Regions from separate parts of the Shewanella sp. M16 genome, predicted to be linked through region 1. Evidence: predicted binding sites of a transcription regulator. Region 1 holds the regulator's gene; each other region holds the start of a gene.
The links. Region 1 encodes sigma-54, which starts transcription at its own class of promoters, with help from an activator protein. Its sites were predicted from a motif close to GTTGGCACGNNNNTNGNNT; they were not measured.

Region 1 (6,558 bases):
CTCGGCGAATATGAAACATCCACAGGCATTAGTGGATTCAGGTCAGGGCGAAGCGGTGCAAATGTTTGCCCGTAATCAACTCTGCGCCATTGCTCAAGACACAGTTCAGGTGACGAGTGCGACGTTACTCGATACCTTGTTAGATCCTAAGATTAAAGTCGGTACCTCAACCCCGAAAGCCGACCCCGCGGGTGATTATGCCTGGGCCGTTTTTGCTAAGGCCGAAGCGGTAAAACCCAATGCGAAAGCCGTGTTAGAGACCAAGGCATTACAACTGACGGGCGGTCCTGAGAGCGTTAAACCGCCTAAAGATCGCAACCCCTATGGTTGGGTGATGGAAAACAAGCAAGCGGATATCTTTTTAACCTATTGCACTAATGCTGTGCTGGCTAAAAAAGAAGTGCCGAGTTTACAAATCATCGATTTACCGCAGGAACTCGCCGTGGGTGCCGACTATGGTTTACTGGTTTTACAAGGCGCTAATACTGCCGCTACGCCGTTAGCTGATTTTATTCTATCGACAAAAGGCCAAGCGATTCTGAGCAGTTATGGTTTTCAACCTCCGGCAAAATAGCCTTCTTTAGTTTTCCAGCGGGATAAAAAACGGCACCTTTGAGGTGCCGTTTTTGTTATTAGCTCAAACGGTTAAAGCGTTAGTTCATCAGGTAGAGCGTCGCTAACCCGAGGAAGGCGAACAGGCCAACCACGTCAGTGACTGTAGTGAGCACCATACCGCCAGCGAGGGCAGGATCGATTTTAAGTCTTTTTAAAATCAATGGAATACTCGCACCTGCAAGCCCTGCTACTGTCATGTTGATCAGCATGGCGCTACCAATTAAGCCCGCCAGTGCCATATCATCCTTCCATAGCCACACGGCGACAAAGACTAAAATCGACCACATCAAACCATTGAGAAAACCAATCGATAGCTCTTTACCGATAAGCCAGCGAGCGTTGCTTTGGCCGATATGGCCTAAAGCAATACCGCGGATCACGAGCGCTAAGGTCTGATTACCGGCAACACCGCCCATGCTAGGGACAATCGTCATTAGGATGGCGATAGTGGCAAATTGCTCAATAGTGCCTTCAAACATATTGCTGACCGACGAGGCGAGCAGGGCGGCGAATAAGTTTATGGTGAGCCAGAGCGAGCGACGTAGGGTACTTTTTAGCACAGGACCAAAGGTATCTTCATCTCCATCCATCCCCGCCATACCCATCATGGAATGTTCAGCATCTTCGCGGATAACATCGACTACGTCATCGATTGTGATACGCCCGAGCAGCTTACCATCACTGTCGACGACAGGTGCCGATACCCAGTCATTGCGTTCGAATTTCTGCGCGACTTCGCTGTCGGACATGCTCACAGGAATACTTTGAATATTGGGATCCATGATATTGCGAATTGTGGTGCTTGGCGCGCAAGTCAGCAGATCTGCCAGCCTAACACCGCCAAGGACTTTGTCCTGTTTGTCGACCACATATAAGGTATCTGTGGTATCGGGTAGGTTGCCCCTTTGCCGAAGATAGCGCAGCACCACATCGATATTCACATCGGGTCTTAAGGTGACTGTATCTGTGTTCATCAAGCTGCCGGCGGTCTCATCTGGATAAGATAGGGCTTGTTCTACCCTCAGGCGATTTTGTTCCGTCATCGACTGCAGCACTTGTTTGTAAACTGCGTCGGGTAGACTTCGCAGAATATAGGCGAGATCGTCGGTGTCCATGCTTGCTGTCGCTTTCGCGACTCGCTCAGGGCTCATGCTGCGGATAAGTGGGTCTTTGAGTTCTTCACTCAACTCATCGAGTATGTCGCCTATTTGTTCCTGATCGATGAGCTGCCACAATACTTGTCTGGCACTTGGCGGTGATGATTCTAAGATCAGCGCGATATCTGAGGCGGCCATTTTTTGCAGCATATTACGCACGTGTACGAACATGCCGCTGCTAAGCGCTTGGTTTAACTGGTCAAGACTATGTCCGGTGTGATCGTTTTCTGCATTATCTACGGGCATTTGTCCTCCATTGTGCGGCAAATTGGTTTGAGATCTTAGTGTTGGGCTAGGATTTAGCGGTGACTAAGCGTCAGTCGATGACATAGATTAAGACGGCTAAGGTAAGGTTAAGGCCAGCGCCAGCGCAATGACCGCTAGTGTAATCGCCAGTGGCTTGTATCGTCGAGCGACAAATGTTTTGCCATGTGTGAATGGCAAGTTTTTTAAACTAGACATGAAGTGAAACTAACGATGAAGTGCTTAGTGTGAAGTGAAACTAACAGGCTTCGTCAAACTTAGCGTCGATTAAGGCACAAATGGCATCGAGAGCCGGCTCTGCATCTGGGCCTTCGGCGATCAGCTTAATGGTTTTACCCATACCAGTTTCAAGCATCAGTAAGCCAAGTACACTGGCGGCCGATGCTTGTTTATCGCCTTGGATTAAGGTGATGGTCGCATCAAACTCGGAAGCCAGTACCACCAACTTAGTGGCGGCACGGGCATGTAAACCGAGCTTATTACAGATAGTTATCTGACGTTCAAGCTTTGGCATTGTTGAGCTCTCGATGACGGGCATAAACTTTATGTTTACCGTTACTAAAGCGTTTTGCCAATTGCTCTGCGACGTAAACCGATCTGTGCTGTCCACCTGTGCAGCCAATGGCCACAGTTAAATAACTGCGATTGTTACGCTCGAGGTGCGGCAGCCAAGTCTCCAGTAAATTTTCGATTTGCCAGATGAACTTATTGACCAGTGGTTGGCGATTTAAGAACTCAGCTACGGGTTCATCTAAGCCAGTCAATGGCCGCAGCGCCAGCTCCCAGTGGGGATTGGGCAGAAAGCGCACATCGAACATAAAGTCGGCTTCGGTGGGCATTCCGTGCTTAAAGCCAAAGGACTCGAAGTTGATCACGAGTTCTTTATCGACACTACCAAGGAGAATTTGTCTGACTTGGTCACTTAAATCATAGATATTCAAATTCGACGTATCTATGTAGTGATCGACCAGTTTTGACATAGGCTCGAGCAGTTTTCCCTCCAGCTTTATCGCTTCTTGCAAAGAGACTCGGCTCTTCGACAAAGGATGCAAACGACGGGTTTCGCTGTAACGCTTGAGCAGAATTTTATCGCTGGAGTTAAGGAAGAAGCTCGTTAACTCAGTATCTGGTGGTAGGCTAGCGAGTTGTTTCACTAAGACCTTATCCTGCTCAGGCATGTTACGCACGTCGACACTGATGGCGACGAGATCGTTACTGCCTTTGAGTTGCTCAAGCAAACTGCCAATCAATGGCAAGGGAAGGTTATCGACACAATAATAGCCGAGATCTTCGAGTACCCTAAGGGCGACAGATTTGCCTGAGCCTGAGCGGCCCGACACTATGACCAGTTTCATCCAGTGATTACCTGATAGAGTTCCGTTTCATCATGCGTCTTGCGTAATTGCTTTAATATTTGCTTGTCGCTCAGCTTTTCGGCCATGCAAGACAAGGTACTTAAGTGCTGCTGACATTGGTCTGCAGGCACCAGTAGTGCAAATAAAATATCAACAGGTTGCTTATCGATAGCATCAAATGCTATCGGCTCTTCACACTTAATTAGTATGGCAATGGGCTGATCTATATCGGCTAGTCGACCATGTGGAATGGCGATGCCGTTACCTATACCTGTGCTCCCCATCTTTTCGCGCGCCACTAGGCTTTCGAATATCTCTTGAGATGAGAGGGTCGGGTACTGGGCAGCGACTAAGTCGCTGATGAGTTCCAGTACCTTTTTCTTGCTGCCCGGAGTGGCGCAGGTAGTGCACTCCGGCCGCAGTATGGTACAAAGTTCCATTATTAGTGTTTTGTTAACTTCTCTTTGTGTTTAATAACCTGACGGTCAAGCTTGTCAATCAGGGCGTCTATAGCGGCATACATGTCAGCATGCTCTGAAGTAGCAAAAACTTCACCACCTATGAGGTTTATTCTCGCTTCGGCAATCTGTTGCATTTTCTCAACATTGAGCACAACGTGCACATTATTGATCTGTTCGAAATGGCGTTCAAGTTTTGAAAACTTTTCTTCTACATATGCACGTAACGATTCGGTAATTTCGATATGGTGCCCACTTAGGTTTATTTGCATAGAAACGTCCTCCGATATCCACTGTAGGTTATAAACTTTTACGCTGATTAGAAGGTGGAATAAGCATAGCCTCTCGGTACTTCGCAATGGTTCTGCGGGCTACGTTGATCCCTTGTTCTGCCAGAAGTTGTGCCATCTTACTATCGCTTAATGGTTTTTTCTGGTTTTCCGCTGCCACCAGTTTCTTTATAAAGGCTCTGATTGCTGTGGATGAGCACTCACCACCATCGTCAGTACCGACGTGGCTAGAGAAGAAGTATTTTAGTTCAAAAAGTCCCTTAGGGGTATGCATGTATTTTTGAGTTGTGACCCGTGAGATGGTGGACTCATGCATTTCTACCGCTTCGGCAATATCGTTAAGCACCATAGGCTTCATGGCTTCTTCACCGTACTCAAAGAAACCTTGCTGATATTGCACTATGCAATTAGCAACTTTAAGCAAAGTATCGTTACGGCTTTCTAGGCTCTTAATAAACCATTTAGCCTCTTGCAGATGGCCGCGAATAAATTGGCTATCGGCTTGGTTTTTGGTACTGCGTGCCATAGAAGCATAATGTTGATTTACATTGATTTTGGGCATGCAGTCAGGATTAAGCTCAACAACCCAGCGGCCATTTTTCTTCGACACAGACACATCTGGGATAACGTATTCGTCATTATTGGGCGTGATCAACAAACCTGGGCGAGGATTGAGGGTTTGGATAAGTGCTATACCATCCCTTAATTCATCTTCTTTTAATTTAGTCTTACGCATCAATAACCTAAAGTCTCGGGCGGCGATCAGATCTAAATGATCTTTGATCAGCATACGGGCGTTTTCTAGGTTGGGAGTATCAGCGGCGAAATGCGACAGTTGGATCAGCAGGCATTCACTTAAATCGCGGGCGGCAACGCCTATGGGATCAAAATGCTGAATACGCTTGAGTACGGCTTCGACTTCGTCAAGCTCAACTTCAGGATTGCCCATGGCTTCGAGAATTTCTTCAGTGCTTTGGGTGAGATAGCCCTGATCGTCGATGGCATCAATAATGGCGGTGGCAATGGCTAAATCGGTTTCAGAAAACGGCGTGAGGTTTTTTTGCCATTCTAAGTGTTCGTACAACCCTTCACTGGTCTCGCCTTGGAAGGGCATATCGTCTTCACGACTGCCGCCGGGGCCTGAGTTTGGGGAGGCGGTAAACACTTCATCCCATGTGGTGTCCATGGGGAGCTCATCGGGCATGGATTCTTTGGTTAGCGACTCTGCCGTGTCTATGGTGGAGCTGTCTTTTTCTGGTGGCAGAGTGCTAGATTCACTGAAATCCGTATCGGATAGCGTTTGGTTTACAGGGTTTTTAGTGGCGTCGAATTGATCCTCTTCCAGCTCGAGAAGGGGATTAGAATCTAATGCTTGCTGGATCTCTTGCTGCAGTTCTAATGACGACAGTTGCAACAGACGTATAGCCTGTTGTAGTTGTGGCGTCATGGTTAACTGTTGACCCAGTTTGAGCTGGAGTGACGCTTTCATGTTACCGCTGATCCCTACGTTATTATTGTTGGATGAGGTCGCTTATTATTATCTTGAGTGAAGCCCAATGGCGGTATAAATTGCCTCCATTGGCTTCGCTCGATTAACTATAGCCTGAATTGTTCACCTAAGTACACAGCCCTAACTTGCTGATTGTCTAAGATCTCTGCTGGAGTTCCTTCGGCAATCAGGTTTCCGTGACTCACAATATAAGCATGTTCACATACATCTAATGTCTCGCGGACATTATGGTCTGTGATCAGTACGCCAAGGCCGCGACTTTTGAGTTGTTCGATAATCTTCTTGATGTCGATAACCGAAATAGGATCGACGCCGGCAAACGGTTCATCGAGCAAAATGAACTTAGGATTAGCGGCTAAAGCCCGCGCAATTTCGACGCGACGACGTTCGCCACCCGACAATGACATGCCTTGGCTGTCACGGATGTGGGTGATATGAAACTCTTCGAGCAGATGTTCTAGTTCTTCTTCTCGTTCTTCGTTTTTAAGTTCTTTACGAGTTTGCAGTACGGCCATGATGTTGTCATGAACAGTTAGCTTACGAAAGATACTGGCTTCCTGCGGTAAGTAACCTATGCCTTTGCGGGCACGCAGATGCATAGGATCTGCGGTTAAATCATCATCGTCGATAAAGATATGTCCCTTATCGCTCTTCACTAGCCCGACAACCATGTAAAAGGTCGTGGTTTTACCTGCACCGTTTGGACCGAGTAGGCCAACGACTTGACCGGTTTTTACCGTCAGACTGACGTCTTTAACCACTTGGCGACTCTTGTAACTTTTCGCCAGATTTTGTGCTCTTAAGGTGATTTGGGTCATTTAGAGTCCTGCTTTTTTACAGGTTTATCCGCCGGAGCGTCTGATTTAGCATCATCTTGATAGTTTTCAGGCTGAATAATAGTGATCACGC
Region 2 (6,558 bases), on a different contig from region 1:
TGCTGAAACACTCGCTGCTTATCCGCTGCCGCAGTTTTATAACGCAGAACATCTGAGCACCAATATGGTGTACAGCTTGTTTTGTGCCGAAGACTTTATGGCAGGCAATGAGGATCTGTTGATTTGTTATTCCGACATTTTGTATCAACAGCAATTGATAGAGCAGTTACTGGCCACAGAAGCTGATGCTGCTGTAGTGGCTGATTTAAACTGGTTTAAACTCTGGAGCTGCAGAATGGATGACCCTTTATCCGACGCTGAGAGTTTTAAAGTCAAAGAGGGGTACCTGCTGGAATTAGGCAAAAAAGCATCTTCGCTGGATGATATCAGTGCGCAGTATACGGGTTTGATTAAAATCTCAGCCAGCCGCCTTGCCGATTTTATTCAGTGTTATCGTAGTTTGCCGGAAGACAGACTTTATGACGGTAAAACTAAAAGCCAGATGTTTATGACCAGTTTGCTGCAACTGATGATAGAGCAGGGCTGGCGTATTAAACCGGCCTATTGCAAAGGCGGCTGGCTGGAAATTGATACTGTGGAGGATCTGACTCAGTATCAGCAGATGGAGGCTGAGGGGCGCCTTTTGACTGAGCTGGCACTGGATATCCCTATGCTGAAAAATCTGCTGTTACAGGGTAAAGCTAGCCTATATCAGGACTAGTCACTATATTTTTACAATCTCCGTTATACTCTAGTCCTTTTTCAGGTCGTTAGTTGCCTTGCAGCATGCTAGGCAGTTCATATTCTAAATAATCTGCTAGTGCTAGCCAATCATAACGCTCCTGTGCCGCTAATATTGCGGGGAGCATAAGGGTGATTTCATCGGCTTGAGGCGCACTCTTTAGTATCGGCTCTAAGAGATTGAGACATTCACGGAATTGCTGTGAAGCTTCAGCCTCTCGCCCAAGTCTAAATTTATGGGCGGTAGCGATAAGTTTTGCAATAAGTGAATAAACAAGATCATTTGTCATTTGATAAATGCCTTATACTGAGCGCCATGGATCCTTGCTCCATCCAAACTCGATTGATAAAACTTAACATTATGTTTTGATTGAATATAGTGTTCAAGACTGCGCAAATATCCCCTAAAATTTAAATCAGTTGGCACTCTTTCACCATGACCGTTAATGAGCCAATGCTTTGCATTATTGACTTTGGGCCCCAGAGCCCCGTCAGGCCAAAATGCATGGGTTTTATTATTGGCATAACAGAAATCACAACCAAATAGGGATATTTGGTAGGCCCCTAAATACACGGCGAGATCGACGGCCGGATGAACGACACTGCCATTGGTAAATAATCGCTTCTTAGGAATTTTCTTCGCTAAATCATCATAGAGAGAGCTACTCGAATAAGCACAATACTTGGGGCCCTGCCATTGTGCGAGGATCAGAGGATTAATTTTGGGAAAGTAGACTAAGGTGACATGCCTTGTCTGTTCCATGGGGAAATGGTCTGGACGGATCTTAGGATCTATACTCAAAATAATATCAGGTAGTATATCGTGCTGAAGTAAAGCCTTAAATGAGGTATCAACTGCAATAATCAGTTGTCTCAATGATACTGGCTGTTGCGCTAATTCGAATAAATATGAATAGTGATCCTCGAGGGTAGGGCCCGAACCTATGACAATACAGTGTGAATTTCTATGGGTATTTAAGAGTAGTGCAGCATCAGGATCGTTTAATACACTGGGAATATTGGCATTAATTCTTGCCAATGACGTTTCATCAACCGTGTGTTTTTGATTCGCAAAATTGCGGTTGAGTTCGTAGACGAGCAAATCTCGAGTAATGGCATTCTCATTACTGGTCAAAATTAACTCTGGCGTAATCGCAATATAGGGATAAACTAAGGTTTTATTTGCATGTTCCTTTAAACTAACTTTTGGATGCTTTAACCATTCGCTTTGATCTGTGTAACTGATGAGGAGGGCAAAAACGCTGAGGTTTAAAATGCAAACATCAATTGAAAGATACTGTGGATTATCGATAAGTAAACTTGGTACATCTCCCATACCGACACCGTAGACGGTTACGTGAGTTGCATCTGCAGGTAATGTACTGATAAAGAGCCGTGCTTCGGCGATGCGGTCATGACGACTACTGAGCTGAATACCATTAACACTGATAGTTTGATTACGACCGTTGATAAGGTGAGCATCTAATTCATTGATGGTTTGGTTTTTAATCGCAGCAGCTACGATAGGCCAACGCTTAACGATAATATTGAGATTAGACGCAAATAGCTCGGTCATTCCGTTTCTCCGGAAGATTTCTGGGAGTTTGATATCACCAAGGTCACTATCTGGTCTCTCCACAGGGACTCGAACCCCGATCGGCCGCTTAGGAGGCGGCTGCTCTATCCTGTTGAGCTATGAAGAGACGACAGTGATTATACTGGTTTTATCTTTGATTAAAAGGCTTATGATTTAGTTGCTTAAATCTTAAGCGCTATGTCGTTTATCTGTACATTGTAGGCGGCATTTTGGTCTACAAGTACTGCGGTGGCGCTTTCTTCGCTTACTTGCTCAATTTTTACCGTTGCACGACTTTTGGTCGCGACGGCGCGCATTTCATTGAGTCTATCGGGTAAGTTTTGTTGTAATACTACTTGGAATTTATCACCGACACGAATGCCATGTTTACGGCCTAGATTTAATATAATCCTGTCTGCTTGTCGGCTAACGACTTGGCCAAGTAATGGCCTGCAATTAAGTGTGCTGTCTAAATCTCGGGTAGCTTGCAATATTAATTGAGTAATACTTTTTCCATAGGAGGAACGCCAGAATCTATTACTGTTGGGAGCAATGATAGCCTGTTCTTCAAATTCCCATGGGGCTGATGTGCTGTAGCTTTTGCTCCAGACCTCTTCGCCACTGATCCCATGATAGAGGCTGAGTTTGAATTGAAATTGCCTTAGCGGAGCTTCATCCCAAAATCCTAAGAAGGTGGGTTGTACAGGCTCTATCGATATATCAATGATCTGCGGTTGAAGAATATATTGGCTGTCGGTAATTTCACTGAGCCAGCTTGGGAGTCGATAACCGCGAATATCCACTAGGTCTTGTTCAATATCGAGTCGCTCGTTAGCATGGATGTGACTAAAGCCAGTTGAAGAGTAATCTTCTATAGTGTTCCCTAACGCCTCTGAAATGACCTCTTCAAAGCCTGAAAGTTGTCCATATCTAAGCTGAGAACGATCTTTTATTTGTGTTTGAGGTATTAAAATAGCGGCCTTTAATTGGCCATTAGGACACTGTTGTGTTGGATCATCATTTAGATCGAGGCGTAGGGATACATATATTTTATTTCCCTGAATTTGTTCACTAACGAGTTGGATGTTTATGGCTTGGGCGTTGCGATTTATCGCAAAGTTATTTTGTGTGAGGTTACCATTAGAGGTTTGTTGCTCACTGGATATTTGAATACCTGTGCTTAATGTCGCATAGCTAACAGCTTGATTAATTGCTTCTTCCCTTGCTTGAGCTGTATTACCATTGATAATAGTTGCTTCTCCGCTGGCTTCTATCCATTCGGCTCTGGTGGGCAAAGAAAGTAGTAAAAGGCTCAAAATGATGAGCGAAGCTGAACCTGGTATGTGCATCAATTCAATCCTTATCGCTAAGCTAATGGCGATATTACCAATCGAGCCAGTTTTCTGACTCTTAATCTAATATGTCAATAAAGCAAATTTCGTGCCTGAGTATGAGAACTTTTGATAAAGTTTCCATTGTTACAGTCGATATACTGCGTAATAGAAGAATATTGTCGGACTGAGGTTAATATTGGTCCAAAGATTGCTGGTTTTTGTTACTCATTAAAAATTTGAAGCTTAGAAAGTGAGTCACTTGACTGCCAATGCACCCATAGATGAGGTAAATCCAATGCTAAAGCGTGTGATTATTCCCTTAACATTGATAATGTTAGGTGGATGTGTAGCTAAACCGGTTACGCCGCACAAACCGAGTTTAGTGGATGGCAATGGGTTGCCGCCAACGGCAGTGATCAACCATTTAGCACAGCGAATAGTGACTGAGCTCGTTAAGCAAAATGATGCTTTGCGTGCTGATCAACCTATCGTAGTTGCAACACCAGTATTAGTGGGCGATTTGAATGGCACTAATGCGTTAGCGCAACAGTTACAGCAAGGATTAATGACGTCGCTCCATAGCTTTCAGTTTAATGTGGTGGATTTAAACTTAGCTGATGGCTTGAGAGTCACATCTGACGGGGATTTTATTTTGACGCGAGATTGGCAAAAATTGTCGAAAGATCTTCCTGTTGAGCATCTTGTCGTTTCGACTATGAGCGTAGTAACCAATGGTATGGCGATCAATACTCGGATTGTGAACATTAGTAACAATCGCGTGGTATCGGCATCTCAAACTTTTGTGACTCAAAAAGAGTTGGCAAACTACATGCAGCCTTCGGAGCAAATTGTGTCACAAAATGGCATCTTATATCGTCAGGCGAGTCCAGGCATGAATGAAGTGCGTGTCTTAGGAGATGGAAAATGAAACACTACTTTTTATTACTTATCACGGGGCTAATGCTAACTGGCTGCGCTGCTAAAGATAGATATGTGCAATGGGAAGATGTGCCGCCACCGAGTTTTCCTAAGTTAACGGCTATAGGATATGCGCCGTTAGCGACTCAACCGGCTAAAGAGCAATCACAAAGAGTGTTGATGGCTATGCAGGCATCAAAAATTGTGGCTTATCGTGAATTAGCGGAACAAGTTTATGGGCAGAAAATAACGGCAAACAGCAGTGTCAGTGATTGGATGTTGACGGACGATAATGTCAAAGCGTCAGTTTCTGGCGTGATCCGCGGCGCACGAGTCGTTAAGAGTTATCCAGCAGGCGAGCATTATGTCACTGAGTTAGAACTTGATTTTTCACAGGTTTGGGCGCTTTATCAACAACAAAACCGTCCACAACGAGTGAAGGAAGTGACGTATTTCTAGCGTTTTTGAGAGTATGTTCAACAGCATGTATTGAGCCGCGTATTTACGCGGCTTTTCTTTTTGTACAAGACATTAATATCTAATCAGAGCTTAGAAAAGGGAATGCTAAGTGGGAGTGATGCGCTTGTTAGGCCTTTAAATCATTGCCTAAACTTGAGATAGTCGAGGTCTTGCCTTTATCGTTATAGGTGAGGCTGGAGGCGTTTCTGCTGGCTTGTAAAGCTTGAGCAAAGCGATTTAAACTCGCTAAATTCATCTCAATTAAACTGGCATTTTGTTCGTTTAATTCTTTGCATTCAGTCAATGCGTCTTTGATCTCGGCCATTTTATGCACGAGTTCGACTTGCTGAGTGAGTCGCGATTTATCACTGTGGTTTGCCAGAATATCATCATTAGTCTTTAGTTCTTTCAGACATTGCGATTTTTCGTTAGCAAGGGAAAGCAGTAAATCGGCGTTTTGGTCAACCAAAGCGCCTTTTTCCTTGAGTATGATTTGCTTAAGAACAGCCAAATGGGCGTGTTGTAGATCTACCAGTTTAGCTATTTCAGTCATAGTTACTCTTTATTTAAGTCATTAAGTTCGGCTTCAAAACTTGCAATATTGGCAGCCAACTTTTCAGGGTCAATTTTATAGCGACCTTCGGCAATAGCTTGTTTGATTTCTGCTACTTTCTTTTGATCAACTTCAGGAAGGCTAGCCATTTTAGTCTGAGCTCCTTGAAGTTGTTGTGCCTGGGCCGTAATGACCACTGAGTCGCTTCTCTGTGGTGTTGTCGATTTTGTAGCAACTTGAGCAGATTGATCGCTGCTCGTTTTCGTTGCGCCTGAACGAACTTGCGCAGTCGTTGCAGTGTTGAGTTTGCTAATATCAATTGCCATTTTAGGCTCCAGCGTCGTGTGTACGGGATTTCTTAACTGGGGTATCGGCAGCTTACAAAAAAGCTTTAGATTATTTTACATTCTTACTTCAACTTCGCCAATGCCTGTGACTATAGCATCTAGTTCTTTGTTTGAACTGCTATTTTTGACTCTGATCCGATCACCTTTATTGCCATCTTGTAGGGCTTCGCCCACTGTTTTGAGCTCGAATGAGCCAGAACGAACGTAGATAGATACCGAATCACTTTTACAAACGAAGCATAAGTTGTTGCTTAATATGGGATTATCTTTTGCTACTCGTCGTTTTACTCGCACGCCAGCCAATTTACTCGGGTCATCGAATTCGGCACCTCTCAAGCTATTTTGTTCAATGTAACGGACTTCTACTTGACTAGGAGAGATGAGTTCGCCTGGTGCTAAGATTTCGGTTGAGACAACAACGGGGAATAAGATATCCACCCGAACCGAGATATAGATTTGCCAAGGGTAAGCTAAGTCTTGTGTATCGCAGCTGACTTTTAAGGTGTTATTACGGCTAATTTCCCTATCGCTAGCCAGTTCAACTTTCATTGGAGACGAACATTGTGACGGCAGCATTCTTGCGTCAACCATCTGTGGCGAAATATTTACTTTGGCATTTTCTGGAACGGATATTTTTTCTGAAATAAGCGCTTTAGCTAATTCTGAGATTGCCGATACGGTGGGGACAAT
Region 3 (6,558 bases), on a different contig from region 1:
GCGAAACCTGTGTCGCCTCCGCAATAGTGACAGTCATGCCGCCATGGGTAATCGCCGCAGGGAGTAAGCGTACGTTTTGCCCAACCACTATGGTTCCAGTACGTGAATTAACGATCACTTTGGCAGATTCCTCTGCGGGAACAACATCAAGGTTTTCAAGCGTTGCTAAAAAGGAGACCCGTTGTGATACATCGCGTGGAGCCGTTACCTGAACAGACGTCGCATCTAAAGGACGCGCCATATCAGGACCTAATAGATCATTGATCGCATCGGCCATTCGCTGCGCAGTAGAGAAATCCGAACGACGTAGGTTAAACGTCAAATAATCGCCAGTTGAAAATGGGGTTGCTACACTACGCTCAACAATTGCGCCATTGGGTATACGACCTACAGTTGGCGTATTTTGAATCACCTTTGAACCATCTAAACCATCGGCACTAAAACCACTCACCACTAAACTACCTTGGGCTATGGCATACACATTACCATCTACCCCTTTCAAAAAGGTCTGTAATAAGGTGCCACCGCGTAAGCTTTTGGCTTCGCCTAAGCTAGATACCGTCACGTCAAGATCTTGACCAGGTTTGATAAAGGCAGGCATATCCGCATGTACGGCTACCACTGCAACGTTTTTAATTTTCGGTTTGACGTTGTCCGGGAGATTAATCCCAAAGTTTTTGAGCATAGTCATAAAGGTCTGCTCGGTATAACTGGTTTTTTCCCCCGTTCCCGGTAAACCGACCACTAAGCCATAACCAATCAACTGGTTACTACGCACACCTTGCACATTGGCAATATCTTTAATTCGTTCAGCCTGACTAGGTAGAGAAAACACTAGCATGGCAACGGCTAACACCAGTTTATATTTCATGATACGACTCCTTAGAAGGGCCACCAGTCGCTCATAAAGAACTGGCTTAACCAGCCCACTTTTTGAGCATCTGCGAAAGTGCCTGTGCCACTGTATTGGATACGGGCATTAGCCATTCGCGTTGAATCGACAGTGTTATCGGGTTTTATGTCCTGCGAGCGAACGAGACCAGTGACACGAATAAACTCATCACCATTATTAATTGAAATCCATTTTTCACCACGGATCACTAAACTGCCGTTGTTCAGCACTTGCATCACGTTTGCCGAGATGCTGCCATCTAGACTATTGCTCTGATCCGCATCCGATTCACGCTTAGTGTTCATACTATCTTTGTAACGCAAATCAATTGGCACTCCGCCAATGGACACATTACTACCACCTGCAAAGATGGGATCTAAGCTCATATCTGAGCCTTTTTTGATCTGATTGCCTGCACTCTTCTTAGCTTGAGTCGATTCCTTCAATACGATAGTGATAATGTCGCCAACTTTGTGGGCGCGTATATCCGAATACAAACTAGATGCTTGACTGTCTTGATAAATAGAGCCAGTTGCGGCAATTTTTGTCGGCGGCGCCTCTGGGTATACCGGCGCGTAAAAGGGATCATCCGCAAGGGGTTTCTTTTGCGTCGAGCTACAGGCTGCAAGCAATAACGCGACGGCCAACACAAGATATCTAGCCATGATGTTTGCCTCTATAAATTCTGAGTCACATAAGACAGCATCTGATCTACCGCTGAAATCACTTTGGAGTTCATCTCGTAAATACGCTGACTTTCGATAAGGTTAACCAGTTCCTCAGTCACGTTAACATTAGAGGTTTCTAAGGCGCCTTGACGAATCGCTCCCATGCCATCTAACGAAGCGGTACCTTGAATTGGCGTGCCGCTCGCACCGGTTTCCGTATATAAGTTTTGTCCCATAGGATCTAGACCCGATGGATTAATAAAATCCGTCATAGTCAACTGACCCACGACTTGGTTCTCAGCGGTACCCGGCGTTTTTACTGAAACTTCACCCTCTGCTGAAACGGTAATACTGGTCGCATTATCAGGAATAGTGATCGCGGGTTGTAGCAAATAGCCAGAACCTGGCGTCACAATCTGACCCGTATCGTCTAAGGTAAACTGACCATTTCGAGTATAAGCAGTGGTTCCATCAGGGAGCTGGATTTCAAAAAATCCAGGACCTTCAATCATGAGATCCAGTGAGTTATCCGTCGTCAGCATGTTACCCTGAGTAAACATTTTTTGAGTGGCGACGACTTTCGTACCCGCACCGATGTTTAATCCGTTGGGTAACTTAGTGTTAGAAGCACTAACACCACCCGCTTGGTTAACTGTTTGATAGAGTAAATCTTCAAATACTGCGCGGCTTTTTTTGTAGCCCACAGTGCTAGCGTTCGCTACGTTGTTTGAAATCACTGAAATATCAGTTTGCTGTGCGTCTAAGCCAGTTTTACTAATCCATAACGCCGGATGCATAATCTATCTCCTAACTAATACGCATTAATGAAGATGAAGCGCGATCATTCTCTTCCGCGGTTTTCATCATCTTGACTTGCAATTCAAACTGCCGCTGAAGATCAATTAAAGACACCATTTCATCAACAGGGTTAACATTACTGCCCTCTACGGCGCCACTTTCAACTGCGACGAAAGGGTCAGCTGGTGCAGGTTCACCTGACATTTGTCGAAATAATCCATCTTCACCACGCATCATCTGCGCATTGCCGGGATTGACTAACTTCAATCTCGCCACTTCTTCTATTACTTCAGCAGTCGCCCCTTGAGGGCGAACAGACACTATGCCATCCTGTGAAATTGACACTTTATCAATAGGTAATGGCAGCACTATCGGGCCAGCGTCCCCCATCACGGGATTGCCTCTGTCGTTATACAACATGCCCGTCGCATCGAAACTGAGACTACCGGAACGGGTATAAGCTTCACTGCCATCTTTCGCCTGAACGGCAAACCAGCCATCACCTTTAATGGCAACATCGAGATCCCGTCCAGTGGTTTTAATCGGACCAGAGCGAAAATTAGCTGACGGAGATTCTGTCATCGCAAACACCCTTGAAGGCAACCCTTCACCGAAGGCTTGCATCGATCTGGCCTGCGCCATATCTGATTTAAAACCATCGGTATTAGCATTGGCTAAGTTGTTCGCACGGAGTGCCAGCTCATTCATATTTTGCTTAGCGCCACTCATGGCGACATAAAGGAATTTGTCCACAGACTGCTCCGTCAAATTTTCTACATGACGATATCAAAGCAAGCATCGTGCCAATAAAAATTGATTTTAATTTACTGATAAAATTGAAGAATAAAGAAATGAAGTGAGTTGACGGCAGGATAAAGGCTAAGTGTTGCCACTGGCGGCAACACTTAGTTAAATAAAGTAATGATTAGCGGATTTGTAATACGGTTTGTTGCAGCGTGTTATTCACTTCAAGGGTACGGGAGTTCGCTTGGAAGTTACGCTGCGCCGAAATTAAATCGACCAGTTCAGTCGTTAAATCAATGTTAGATTGCTCTAACGCCGATGAACTGATGCTACCAAAAGTTCCACTATTTGCCTCACCCGCTAACGCTGGACCAGAGTTCAAACTAGCCTTCCACGACGTATTACCCACTTGCGTTAAACCTTGTTCGTTAGCAAAACGAACTAAAGCAACCCGTGCTAAAGGCACGGTTGAACCATTAGAATAACTCGCGGTCACTAAACCATCTTCACCGATTTCAACGTTAGTTAAGCGACCTACAGTTGTACCATCTTGCGTCAACTCAGTTGCACCAAAAGGAGCCGCATATTGCGTTGGGGCATTAAACTTCACAGTCAAATCTTGAGTACCATCGGCACCAGCCCCTAAAACACCCGCACCACTGACGCCCAAAGCCTCAGTCTTGACTATAGCAGGATCACTACCAGTGTAGACACCAACAGAATTAAACTTGAGGACAGAGCCTTTCCAACCACCAGCAGTTTGAGCCGTGCCCGTTGCATCAGGTGTACCATCTCCTGTGGTATCTGTTTGATAAGTACCAGCAGGACCAGCTAGATCGACTTGTTTTCCATCAACAGCATAGTAAGCCACCCAATTGTTCTCACCATTGTACGAACCATCTTTGGGCTTAACAAAATAAGTGGTCATAATATGTGGCTCACCGAGTGAGTCATAAATTGTCATTGATGTAACGTTATTGTAGGTTTTTGCATCTAAAGGATCGAATGCCGCGGGGTCGAGTGCACTTTCCTTAGCATTTAAGTTCATTTGTAAAGTAACATTCTCAGTCTTTACAGGGCTACCTGCAGTGTCTGGTATTTGTACCGGCTTAGCCGTCGTTAAACTCACTGATGTTGAGTTCCCATCTTTATCCACTGGGAAAGTTTGCAAATAATTACCAGCAGAATCAACCATGTAATTATTTTTATCGACCTTAAATGCTCCAGCACGGGTAAACGAGTGGTCTAATGTACCCAGTTCAGAGGCAGTAACAAAAAAGCCACCACCTTTAATCGCCATATCAAGGGAGTTATTCGTCAACTGTAAGCTACCTTGATGGAATTGCTGTGCCACTTGACTCGTAGCAACACCACCACCGACAGCAGTTTTAGCATTTGAAAAAATAGAATTAGCGTAAACATCCGCAAATTCAGCACGGGACTCTTTAAAGCCAATGGTGTTCGCATTAGCAATGTTATTCGCCGTAGTGTTTAAATCTTTCTGCGCGGCAGAAATGCCACTCAATGCAATGTTAAACGACATAATTCACCTCTACACTTGACTCAATTCATTTATGAGCAACTTACGCTCAATTCGGATACTGCAAAAATTCTTTTATGCAAACTTAGGTTTCAGACACAGCTAACACATCGGTTAACTTGATGCCCATACCGCCTCTCAAGTTAAGAATCGCGCCAGTACTGGCCGTACCGAGAGAAACGCTGGTCACATGAGCATAGGTCGAGACTGGCAATTCTTGGGATTTCCCATCCACTAAACCACTCGCCTTGATCGTATAGTTACCTGTGGTTACAGGGTTTCCATCTTTATCGAGGCCATCCCAGTTAACATCGACATTGCCCCCCTTACTGCCATCAACTTTAAAGGTGGTCACAACTTGGCCTTTCTCATCCTCAACACGTACAGTAACTTCAGGAATTTTAGCTGGCGTGCTAATCACACCTTTTATTGTTGGGCTTTCAGCTGAAATGTTACCTGTATCAGTTGGGATCAACACCTTGCGACCAACAAGTCCTGATGCCTGTAATGCTTGGCTTGATGTCATAACACCGTTTAAATTAACGATTTCCTTATTCAACTTAGTAATACCATCAACCGTCGAGAATGATGCCATCTGCGCAATCATTTGGTCGTTGTCGACGGGCTTAAAGGGATCTTGCATCGATAACTGTTGGCTTAATAACGAGAAAAAGTCATCTTGAGTTAACTGCTGGCTTTTTGCTTCCGGTACTATTGACTCTTTTGGCAAACGTATGCCATCAAGAAACGGATTACCCGTTGAGCTGGTTGATGAATTCGTCGTAACGGCATTTGGCTGACTCTTATTTTGAGCCGTCTGCGCCGACGCTTGGTTAATTTGATTAATGAGGCTCACAGCTTACCTCCTAAGTAACACATGTTATTTACCCATCCCAAGTGTTTGTTGCAGCATAGACTTAGCTGCTTCAGCGACTTGAACATTCATTTGATATGAGCGCGAAGCAGAAATCATATCTGCCATTTCTTCCATGACATTAACATTCGGTTTATAAATAAAGCCGTCCGCATCCGCCATTGGATGATCGGGCGAGTATTCTTTCAGTAGTGGTTTATCACTTTCTACAATGCCTTTTACAGCTACACCTTGAGAGGCTTGTTGCTGACTTTGGGCCTTAGCCATTTCGGCTTCAAAAATGGGATGACGAGAACGATAGGTCTTATCTACACTACTCGAGACGGAATCCGCGTTGGCTATGTTGCTCGCGGTGGTGTTTAGCCTGACCGATTGAGCAGACATTCCCGAGCCAGCAACATCAAATATGCTAAATAAACTCATGATTAATCCCCTCTCAACGCTTTCTTCATGCCACTAAACTTACTGTCTAAAAAACCTAGCGACATTTGATATTCAAGTGCATTTTGCATGAATGCCGATTGTTCCTGTTGGATATCAACAGTATTACCATCACCGGTATCGGGTTGATTTGGCACACGGAACTTAACAAATTGCCCAGTCAACTCCGCAAGCCCAAAATGCTTATCTGGCTCTTGCATTTCAAGACTATTTCGCTGCTGCTGTTGGCCTCGAGCGGCCTGCATTGCCGCAGAAAAATCAACATCGCGGGCTTTGTAATGTGGCGTATCTGCGTTAGCGATATTGCTTGAAATGACTTCAGCCCGCTGCGCTCTAATACCGAGAGTGTATTGATGCACACCCAGTGCATTATCAAAATTGATCGCCATAAAATTGCCTCCTCGTGTTCTCACGAAAATAAAGCAATTCATGTGCCAACATCAGGAAAATTTTGAGAATAACAACAAGGATGAGCAAGTGATGGGTAAAAAATTACCGACAATTGTCGGTAATTTTCTTTAGAGCGGCTGAGTTAAGTCTTTTTCTGGTAATAAATGCCAGGGTTACAACGAACCATATCAAACTCGTCCGTTAAACCAGC

Region 2: the regulator sigma-54 is predicted to act here: its motif matches at 3,687-3,705, upstream of KFE26_RS15630 (flagellar assembly protein FlgT).
Region 3: the regulator sigma-54 is predicted to act here: its motif matches at 3,148-3,166, upstream of flgF (flagellar basal-body rod protein FlgF).

The regions. Positions count from the first base shown of each region.
Region 1 covers NZ_JAGTUL010000009.1:123,104-129,661, forward strand. Annotated here, with positions in the region: gene KFE26_RS08310 (molybdate ABC transporter substrate-binding protein) at 1-574, shown strand, start outside; gene mgtE (magnesium transporter) at 654-2,018, opposite strand; gene KFE26_RS08320 (HPr family phosphocarrier protein) at 2,275-2,550, opposite strand; gene rapZ (RNase adapter RapZ) at 2,537-3,391, opposite strand; gene ptsN (PTS IIA-like nitrogen regulatory protein PtsN) at 3,388-3,831, opposite strand; gene hpf (ribosome hibernation promoting factor) at 3,834-4,121, opposite strand; gene KFE26_RS08340 (RNA polymerase factor sigma-54) at 4,150-5,628, opposite strand; gene lptB (LPS export ABC transporter ATP-binding protein) at 5,736-6,467, opposite strand; gene lptA (lipopolysaccharide transport periplasmic protein LptA) at 6,464-6,558, opposite strand, start outside.
Region 2 covers NZ_JAGTUL010000023.1:55,920-62,477, reverse strand. Annotated here, with positions in the region: gene KFE26_RS15650 (NTP transferase domain-containing protein) at 1-661, shown strand, start outside; gene KFE26_RS15645 (hypothetical protein) at 711-971, opposite strand; gene KFE26_RS15640 (motility associated factor glycosyltransferase family protein) at 968-2,257, opposite strand; tRNA gene KFE26_RS15635 (tRNA-Arg) at 2,309-2,384, opposite strand; gene KFE26_RS15630 (flagellar assembly protein FlgT) at 2,440-3,606, opposite strand; gene KFE26_RS15625 (FlgO family outer membrane protein) at 3,887-4,519, shown strand; gene KFE26_RS15620 (LPP20 family lipoprotein) at 4,516-4,968, shown strand; gene KFE26_RS15615 (flagella synthesis protein FlgN) at 5,096-5,521, opposite strand; gene flgM (flagellar biosynthesis anti-sigma factor FlgM) at 5,524-5,847, opposite strand; gene flgA (flagellar basal body P-ring formation chaperone FlgA) at 5,923-6,558, opposite strand, start outside.
Region 3 covers NZ_JAGTUL010000023.1:47,293-53,850, forward strand. Annotated here, with positions in the region: gene KFE26_RS15555 (flagellar basal body P-ring protein FlgI) at 1-871, opposite strand, end outside; gene flgH (flagellar basal body L-ring protein FlgH) at 883-1,557, opposite strand; gene flgG (flagellar basal-body rod protein FlgG) at 1,569-2,357, opposite strand; gene flgF (flagellar basal-body rod protein FlgF) at 2,368-3,111, opposite strand; gene flgE (flagellar hook protein FlgE) at 3,284-4,645, opposite strand; gene flgD (flagellar hook assembly protein FlgD) at 4,728-5,498, opposite strand; gene flgC (flagellar basal body rod protein FlgC) at 5,523-5,939, opposite strand; gene flgB (flagellar basal body rod protein FlgB) at 5,942-6,346, opposite strand; gene KFE26_RS15595 (protein-glutamate O-methyltransferase CheR) at 6,490-6,558, opposite strand, start outside.